Regions from separate parts of the Colwellia sp. MB3u-8 genome, predicted to be linked through region 1. Evidence: predicted binding sites of a transcription regulator. Region 1 holds the regulator's gene; the other holds the start of a gene.
The links. The regulator FNR, encoded in region 1, switches genes on or off when oxygen is low (the NO sensors DNR and NnrR bind a similar motif). The targets are predictions, from matches to a motif close to TTGATCTAGATCAA.
Positions count from the first base shown of each region.

Region 2: the regulator FNR is predicted to act here: its motif matches at 2,604-2,617, upstream of H4J54_RS12140 (DUF3149 domain-containing protein).

Region 1 is NZ_JACGVA010000038.1:17,915-22,861, reverse strand. It holds gene H4J54_RS03970 (glucosaminidase domain-containing protein) at 1-362, shown strand, start outside; gene uspE (universal stress protein UspE) at 958-1,890, opposite strand; gene fnr (fumarate/nitrate reduction transcriptional regulator Fnr) at 2,064-2,783, opposite strand; gene H4J54_RS03955 (sulfite exporter TauE/SafE family protein) at 2,863-3,525, opposite strand; gene ccoS (cbb3-type cytochrome oxidase assembly protein CcoS) at 3,522-3,776, opposite strand; gene H4J54_RS03945 (heavy metal translocating P-type ATPase) at 3,773-4,947, opposite strand, start outside.
Region 2 is NZ_JACGVA010000067.1:27,894-32,840, reverse strand. It holds gene H4J54_RS12155 (YceI family protein) at 80-661, shown strand; gene H4J54_RS12150 (YheU family protein) at 804-1,040, opposite strand; gene H4J54_RS12145 (hydrolase) at 1,037-2,008, opposite strand; gene H4J54_RS12140 (DUF3149 domain-containing protein) at 2,399-2,530, opposite strand; gene H4J54_RS12135 (tetratricopeptide repeat protein) at 2,897-3,634, opposite strand; gene H4J54_RS12130 (ATP-binding cassette domain-containing protein) at 3,733-4,947, opposite strand, start outside.

The sequences.
Region 1 (4,947 bases):
AATCTGCTTGGGGAACCTCTCGCTTTGCTCGAATAGGTTTAAACTTTTTTGGCGTCTGGTGTTATAGGAAAGGTTGTGGCATGGTGCCGGGTAGTCGTAATACCGGTGCTAAGCATGAAGTCGCCGCTTATAGCTCTATTAGTTTAGGTATCGCACGTTATTTACACAATATTAATACTAACGGCGCCTATACGGTATTTAGATCGATTAGAGGCCAATTACGCGATCAAAACCAACCACTAGCGCCAGAAATTCTTGCAACAGGATTAATGCGTTACTCTGAACGTGGGATAGATTACGTGTTGGAATTAACTGATATGATCCGCCATAATCGACATTACTTCGCGTTATATAATAAATAAGCGATAATAAATAAGCGCTATGTCAATGTGCTATTCCTAATTTATTTATAAAAATAAATTTATAAATAAATTCAAATGTACGTCGATTAAAAATTTGCGCTTGAATTGCCTTTAAAAAGTAGACCGTCCTCAGTTTTTTATCAGCAAAAGTAATAACCTCTAAATTAACTGCTGCCTTATTATAATGCCATCACAGGTAACCGTTTGGTATTATTTACCTTGAGGACATTATCGTCATATACTTTTCGCTCTCGGCTGTTAAAGCTTCAGTAATAGTGTGTTTGGCTTGAAGAAAGGGTCGATTTTGCATCAGAGCTCTTGGTAAATCCCTAATACCAATCTCACTAATTATCTGATCATTTTTACTGGTTAAAATAACCTACTACTGCGTTATTTATTTAATAATTAGAACCACTAGTTATTAAATAAATGCCTTATATTTGGCCATTTTTCCTGCGTATAAAGTAGACCACCTAATTAATGAAATGGGTATAATAAATTTCAGCGCATAAGCTAGTTTAAGTTATTAAACAAGAAAAGTTGAACTAGGCGTTTAATGACCCAATTCAACTTTATTTAGGGATGTTTGCTGATATTAATCAACATCAAGTGGTGAAATGTAACCATCGGGTTTTAATGCTAATACATCACAATTAAGCCTATCAATAACATGCTCTGCGGTGTTACCAATTAACGCTGCCGATAAACCGGTACGGCCAATAGTACCCAGAATGACTAATTCGGCATCTAATTCAGCCGCTATGCTTTGAATGATATCTTCCGGTAAACCTTCTTTAATATGGGTGTTTTCCGGCGCAATATTAAAGGCAGTTGCATGTGCTAACATCGCTTTTTGATGATGTTTTAACATCGAGCGATTATAATCGCTGGCATTAAACTCTGGGATTTCTATGGCGATATTAACTGGCGTACCCGGGAATGAGTTAACTAGGTGTAGATTAGCTTTCATGACTTGGGTCAGCTGTTTAGCTTCTGCTGTGATTTTGTTATTAAGTGCTTTATGTTCTTCCTCTTCACTACCAATGTTTAACGCCGCAAGAATATTACCGTTATCAGGCCACAAATGCTCTTTCACGAGTAAAACAGGACAAGGACATTTACGCAGAATATGCCAATCGGTAGGAGTAAATATGACAGATTTAAATTTGTCGTGTTGATGAGTACCTTTAATGACAATGTCATAACCATTATCGAGTACTTGAGCAATAATTTGCTCAAAGGGACGGTTATGCCATATAACCCGACAATCGATAGAAATTCCGCTTAAATCAAGGTCAGCGAGTAAAGACTCTAGCCATTGAGTGCGATCATTAATAACTGATTTTCGCATGGCTTCACGCTCATCACTTGACAGCATGGTGGTCATTTCATAAGAAAAATCATAGATGGTCAAAAATGCGGTAATGCTAGCACCTGTTTTACGCGCTAATTCTATCGCCCGGTTTACCGCTTTTTGCTCTTCTGTTGTTGGGTCAACAATCGCGAGTATTTTTTGATACTTTTCCATAGCTAATTCCTTTATCAATTGTCTACTAGTGTTATAACAATAGTCTACTTTCAAGCAACAATAGTTGTTTTAAATCACATTATTATGCTGTCGACGATAAATAATATTTCACGCTAAGCATAGCGTGAAATACCTTAATAAGGCAATGTAGAAAAGCTGGTGTTAGCGTTACATTAAAGTGCGGCGCATTCGTTTAATTTATCGAAACTTAGAATCGTAATGAGTTTACCATCAACTGTAATTAAACCATTTTTATGAAAGCGGTTAAGCAAGCGGCTGATAGTCTCAACCGTTAAACCAATATAGTTACCAATATCACTGCGGGTCATAGATAAACGAAATTCAGATGGAGATAATCCACGGGCATGGTAACGAATACTTAAGGTACTGATAAATGTTGCTAGTCGTTGCTCGGCATTTTTACGATTAAGTAATGTTAGCATTTCTTGATCTTCACGGATCTCAGTACTCATCATACGCAAAATTTGTTTTTTTAATTTTGGCATGCTGTTCGATAAATGATCGAGCGTATTGTAAGGGATCTCACAAACCATTGAGGTTTCTAGCGCTTTAGCGAAACTTGGATGCTGAGCATCGGCAATAGCATCAAAGCCAAGTAAATCACCCGCTAAATGAAAGCCAGTAATTTGTTCTTCACCGTGTTTATTAATGGTGTAGGTCTTAAATGTGCCCGAACGGATGGCGTAAAGCGCATGCATAGGTTGACCGTCGTTAAATATTTGCTCGCCTTTATGGATCGGCAGCTTACGGTCGATAATATTATCTAACGTTTCTAACTCTTTATCATTGAGAGAAAAAGGTAAACATAATTCACTAAGACTACAGTTTTGGCAGTGAATATGTTGATGAACAGTGCATGATTTATAACTCATAAGATCCTTTAAAATTTGTCATGATGTTGTCATGATGTTTCCATGATTTTTTATATATATAAGGTCTATATCAGACACGTTATATATATAAAACGAGTATAGTATAGATGCCGTATGAAATCACTAGGCTGGCTGCCGTCTTTCTAAATAGTGTATGACTCAATAATGATTTAATACTTATGGTGCCCAGTGATACTGAAAGTAAGGCAGGTAAGGTGCCTAGTCCAAAGAAAAACATAATCAAGGCACCATCAAGGGGATCGGCACTAGCCAATGCCCAAGTTAGTGTAGAATATACCAAGCCACAAGGTAACCAGCCCCATAGTGCGCCTAAAGCGAAAGCACTTTGTACGTTTTTAATGGGAATAAATTTTTTAGTCTGTGGTGCTATGTACCGCCAAATACTTTTGCCTAAATGTTCGACGCGGCTTAACCACATAAACCACTGGCCTAAATATAAACCTAACAAGATAAGAAAAACACCCGCGATAGTTTTTAACAGTGAAACAGGTACACCGATATTTTTGGTCGCCATTGAGCTGGTGAATGCGACAAGAGCGCCAATAAGACTATAAGAGGCGATACGACCAAAGTTATAGGCCAATATAATTGCGTATTTTTTATGCCGAGAGGTATCAGAAATCGCCGTCGTCAACATGGTGCTGATACCACCACACATTACTATACAATGGCCTGAGCCTAATAATCCGATGACAAATGCGGAGAAATAATCAAGGCTCATAGACTATTTTTTTTGACCTGTGGGTCTGCTGGCTCTTGTGAGGTGTTTGTTTTGTCTATCTGTTTTTTTATTGGCGCAGCATTATTGCTTTGATGAATGCTTTGTTTATCATTATCATCTTCAAATAAAATGCTCATGCCTTGCTTTTCTAAATCATCAAATTGCTCAGTTTTTACCGCCCAAAAAAAGAGATAAATACCAATAGCGGTAAGTAAAATAGCAATGGGAATTAATACGTATATCACACTCATTTTTTTAATAACCTTAAAGAATTACTTACCACTAGTATTGAACTGGCCGACATACCAATGACTGCCATATATGGCGCTATATAGCCCATAACCGCTAATGGCAATACAATGGCATTATAACTAAAAGCCCAAAGGTAATTTTGCTTTATAATTCGCGCAGTACTTAAGGATACCTGTCGCAGTGTTTGCACACCTTTGAGTTTATTGTTCAGTAATATCACATCCGCACCGCTTTTAGCAATATCAGTACCACTACCCATGGCAATGGACAAATGCGCCGCACCCAATACAGGGGTATCGTTGACGCCATCACCTATCATAGCTACAGCATGTGAAGCTTGCTGTAGTTTAATCGCGTTGACTTTGTCTTGTGCAGATAAATCTGCTTGCACGCTATTAAGGTGCAGTTTTGCTTGTAATTTATCACAGCCTTGTTGATGATCACCCGATAACATGACAGTTTTAATGTTTTCATGATGTAAAAAATCAATTAAGGCTTTAGCATCTTCACGCAGGCCATCATGTAAATAAAATTCAGCCACTAAGTTATCATCTTGCATTAATACGCACTGCGCACTGTGCGCACTGTGCGCACTGTTGTCATTATTACTGAGTAGCCATGAGTTTTTACCAATTCTGTAATACTGGTGATTAACCTCACCAGAAATACCAGCACCTGGCGCAACCACCACTTGAGTTGTTGTTTGGCTAAAATCACGAAACTGGCTAAAGGCTTTTGCTAGGGGGTGAGCAGAGTGTGCCTCTAACGCCGCCGCAATAGCCAACACTTGTTGTTGTCCATCTGGAGCATTTTTATCTGCAAATGCGCCATAAGTTTTGACTGCGGTAATGGTAAATTCACCCGTTGTTAAGGTGCCGGTTTTATCAAAAGCCATCACCTCAATTTCAGGCATAGTTTCTAGCACATGTGCTGATTTAATCATGATCCCTTCACGGTTAAGGCGAGTGGTTGCACAAGTTAATGCCGTAGGTGTTGCTAATGACAGAGCACAGGGACAAGTTACCACTAGAACAGACAAGGTGATCCAAAACGCTTCTGCTGGTTGATGTTGAGACCAATATATTGCGGTAGCAATGGCAACAACTAGGATAAGAGCCACAAAATATTGGGCAATTTTATCTGACAATTGCGCCAATTTAGGTTTATGGC
Region 2 (4,947 bases), on a different contig from region 1:
GCTTAAGCAAAAAGTTAACATACTTATTTGCTTTAGGCATAAAGGTCAAGGCGAAAGCCTGACACAGATGGAGAACAGAATGCGCCAAACAGCTTTAATGTTAATTACCCTACTTGTTACTACAATGAGTTTACCTGCTTTAGCTACATGGAAACTCGACAATTCAAGTTCACTACTTAGTTTTACTTCGGTGAAAAAATCGGCTATTGCGGAAAATCACAGTTTTGCAAAACTTGAAGGCGATATTGACGCAAAAGCACAGGTGACTATTAGTGTTGATCTAGCTAGCGTAAATACCAATATTGCTATCCGCGATGAGCGTATGAAAAAGTTCGTTTTTGAAACGGATAAATATAGCTCAGCAAATTTTACGACTCAGCTTGATAAAGAATTAATTAACACTTTAAAAACTGGCCAAAATAAACAACTCAGTCTTAGCGGCACGCTTGACTTTCATGGTCTACAACAAGTAGTCACTATTGATGTTAGTGTTGTTAAACTAAGCGCAGATAAAATATTGGTCAACACGATAAAGCCATTTTTTATTAAAGCGGATGCTTTTAGTGTGGTTGCTGGCATAAATAAACTTAAAGAGTTAGCGTCTCTACCGAGTATTGATTATGTCGTGCCGGTAAGTTTTTCAGTCACCTTTACTCGTTAAATTAAAGGTCGTTAAGATTAAAGTTCGTTAAATTTAAAGTTCGTTAAGCTCAACATTCGTTAAGTTGACACAGAACTACTCTTTATCAAAGGCACTTAATCAGTGCCTTTTTCATTGCAATAAAATGTAGTTACATTTTGTTTTAAGCATTTTCGTCACTGTCTTCAACCAATTGATCTGTCGGTAAAATATTAACTGTCTCATGTAGTTCTGAGTAGACCAATAGGGCAGATCCTTGTGTTAACTGCTGACGCACTTGAGTGATTTTATCACTGAGTGATACATCTTCACTACCATACTCAGTACCTTCTCGAAGGACAAAGTTCTCAATAATGGCGTTTAAAGTCTCGGTTGATAATTGTTCTAATGGAATGATCATAAATATCTCGTCAAAAACTCAGGTATACGCTGCTCAAGCCAAAATTGTGGCTTAAGTGGATTTTTACCGCTAATGAAACCAACATGGCCACCCTTAGCACTAATTTCAAAGGTTAATTGCTCTGGTAGGGCACCAATAGCGGTGGTATTTTCATGGCATAAAAAGGGGTCATCGCTCGCGTGAATGATTAAACATGGTGTGGTTATTTGTTGAAGTACATCTCGACCGCTTGCTTGTTGATAATAGTGATTGGCATCGCGAAAGCCATTCAGCGGGGCGGTGATCATTTGATCAAACTCTCGAATAGAGCGAACCTTGTCCAAATGTTTTCTGTCTATATTATTGAGTAAATGTGCATTTATTTTTTCAATGGTGCTGGCTCTAAGCATATCAACTAGGTACTTTTGATAAACGCGCGAAAAGCCTTGATTAATTCTGTCGCAGCAACTTGATAGGTCAAGTGGAGCACAAATTATACCGGCGGCTTGATAGATATTTTGTTGTTGTTCTGCCAAATATTTGGTTAATACATTACCCCCCAATGAAAAGCCTATAATCGCTTTTTTTGCGGCAGGATAATTATCAGCAAGATGTTGACTAAAGTAGTCAACATCACAAGTTTGACCACTATGATAAGACTTTGCCATACGATTGGGTCTACCACTGCAACCGCGAAAATGCATTAAAACACCTATCCAACCTTGCGCTTTAATTGCCGATAACATGCCTTTAGCATAATGACTGTTTTTTGAACCTTCTAAGCCATGTAATACGGCAACAATGGGGCGAGAGCACGAAGGGGTAACCTTTTCGGTCCATGACAAATCAACAAAATCACCATCGGGTAACTCTAAAGTTTCATTTGTGGTGTTAATGGTGTGACCACGCCGAAAAAACTTAGCGGCAATGGTTTGGCAGTGAGGGTTTTTAAGCCACCAAGCAGGGCTGAAAGAACTTTTGGTAAACATAACGTGGTAATAGTGTGTAATGCAAAAAATTATTGTACGTTAAAACACTGTGGATGCCCAATGATTAGCCATCAATGTACAAGCTTATTTGGCTTGGCTAAGTAATGCCGTGAGTCTTACACAGAGTAATACAGTCATAGTTCATAGAGCCATAGCTAGCAAGGTTAGGTATAAGTCTAAGAAAGGCATTAGTCAGTTTTGCTCTACCTTGTCCAGTAAGACTTATGTTATTTAAACGGGCGCTATTGGTTTGCTTAATGTAGTGAAAATAAACTTAACAGCATAAGTTACTTATTAAGCTCAGAGCAGAGTAAAAAACCAAGGCTGAGCCGATAGCATTGCTCTTGTTATATGTTGAGCGTATATAGGGTGACTGTACTATTGCTAGATTTACTTTTCATCTTCACTAATATGCTTTAAAAAATAATAGACATAAAAACCACATATACCCAGTAAAACCGCTAAACCAATAAAAGAATAAAGCACAACAGGGTCGTTGATTAGCATATTTAAAACGTTCATAACTGACTCCAAAAAACATAAAAATAGTAAAGAGATTAAGTAATTATTGTAAATAATAACTCAGTACTGCTTATTGATTTAGATCACATTCATTGCCATTGTATGCTGTGAATATGATGGCTAGTAATGGAGGCTAGCATTGACTTGCGGTATGGATTTTTTATTAATAGTAAGCAATAAGCAGGTTAGAAATTAACTCTTCTATCGCTGAGGTTACTGATTTTGATCATTTAATAGACCGTTAGATAAATAACTGACTGAAAGGCAAAAACAAACCCGCTAACGTTTGTTGCGGGTTTGTTTTTTTTATTGAAGCCAGTTAACAATAGGTTATTGTTAACTGGCTAATGCAGACGAATTTTTCGCCTAACGGTTTTGCTCTATTAGCGCTTGCCTTAATTTTAGCTCTCTTTGTTGTATTATGTTGCGCAAAATAGTATCGGCTTTTTCACGGCTGATGTTAATTTCTTCTACCGTTAATTTATACTCGTCCATATCGCGACTTTTTTCTGCTATACGATAGCCATTTTTAGCGGCAATGATATTCCAGATGTACGACATCTCTGTACTTTTAGCGACCCCTTTGCCGTCAAAATACATTAAGGCGAGGTTAAATTGCGCTAGTGCATAGTTTTGATCAGCAGCCTTTTGATACCAACGTGATGCTTGTAAATAATCTTGCGGTACACCGCTGCCATTATAAATCATCACCCCCAAGTTAAATTGTGCGCGAGGTAGGCCTTTTTTTGCTGCTTTTTCCATTAAGGTATAAGCGGTGTTGAGATCTTTTTTAACGACTTCACCCTCACTATATAACAAAGAAAGGTCAAACAAAGCATCTGAATAATTTTGTGATGCCGCCAAATGAAATAATTCTACTGCTTTTATTGGATCTTTAATCACGCCGTAACCATTTAAATAAACTAAGCCCATTTGATATTGAGCAGGTGCATATCCTTCTGCAACTAAAGGCTCAAACTGAGCTATTGCGGCGTTAAATTCACCACGATTAAGATCATATATGCCTAAATCTAAATCTGCGCTGTATGCAAAGTTCTGAGCAAGTAGGGCAATACTGAGTACGAGTAAGGTCAATTTTTTCATTTTAATGTCCTATAGTCTGGTGTTGTCGCCATTAAATGCAATGACAAGGTCTGTTGCTGCAATGTGTAATGCGTAATATGTTAAGTGTAGCAATAAATTTATAATGCTTGTGACATTATCTCTTCAATTTGCTCTTCAAGGTCAAGCCATTGTATTTCATTGGCTTCTAAGTCTTGTGTCAGCTTTGCTTGGCGTTTCAGTAGTTCGGTCAGTTTGGCTTTATGCTCAGCTTGATAAATGTCACTGTCTGCTAACTTAGCTTCAACTTCAGTTAACTCGTCTTGGCTTTTTTGTACTAGCTTTTCAAATTTATCTGCTTGTTTACGCAGTGGTGAGGCTTTTTTACGTAATTCGGCTTGTTCTTTACGTTGTTGTTTTTTATCTACTTGTGGCTCGCTAACGATTTTATTTGCTTTAACGCTTTGCTTTTTATCGTCATTCAACCATTGTTGATAGTCGTCAATGTCACCATCAAAGTCAGTCACGTGGCCGTTAGCCACTAAGTAAAATTCATCGACACACGACTCTAATAAATATCGGTCATGGGCAATAAGAATGATTGCGCCCTCAAAGTCTTGCAGGGCTAGCACCAATGCTTGACGCATTTCTAAATCAAGATGGTTGGTTGGCTCATCTAACAATAGCAGTTGTGGTTTGTCTAGGACAATAAGCGCTAATACTAAGCGCGCTTTTTCGCCACCAGACATAGTGCCGACTTTATCTAGTGCTTGGTCGCCACTAAAGCCAAAGCGGCCTAGAAATGAACGTGCTTGTAATTCGGTTATATCGGCCTTTGCCCGTGTAATATGCTCAATGGCACTACTGGATAAGTGTAGTTGCTCAAGTTGGTGCTGTGAAAAATAGCCGACTTTTAAATCTTGCGCACAATAACGCTCACCTTTAAGTAGGGCTAAATCTCCCGCCAGTGATTTTATTAATGTTGATTTACCCGCACCGTTGCGCCCGAGTAAGCCAATGCGACTTCCTGGCACTAGGGTCATGGCAACGTCTTCTAAAATAATGGCTTGTTCACTATAGCCACATTGGCTCTCTTTTAATGCCAGTAACGGATAAGGCAGGGTTTCGGGTTGCTCAAAGCTGAAAGTAAATTGACTATCTACATGTGCTGGCGCCAAATCAGGTAATTTTTGCAGGCGTTTTAAACGACTTTGTGCTTGTTTTGCTTTACTGGCTTTAGCGCGAAAGCGGTCAACAAAAGAGGTTAAGTGAGCAACTTCTTTTTGTTGTTTTTGATATTGCGCATCTTGCTGTGCAAGGTGTTCGGCACGTTGGCGCTCAAAAGCACTATAGTT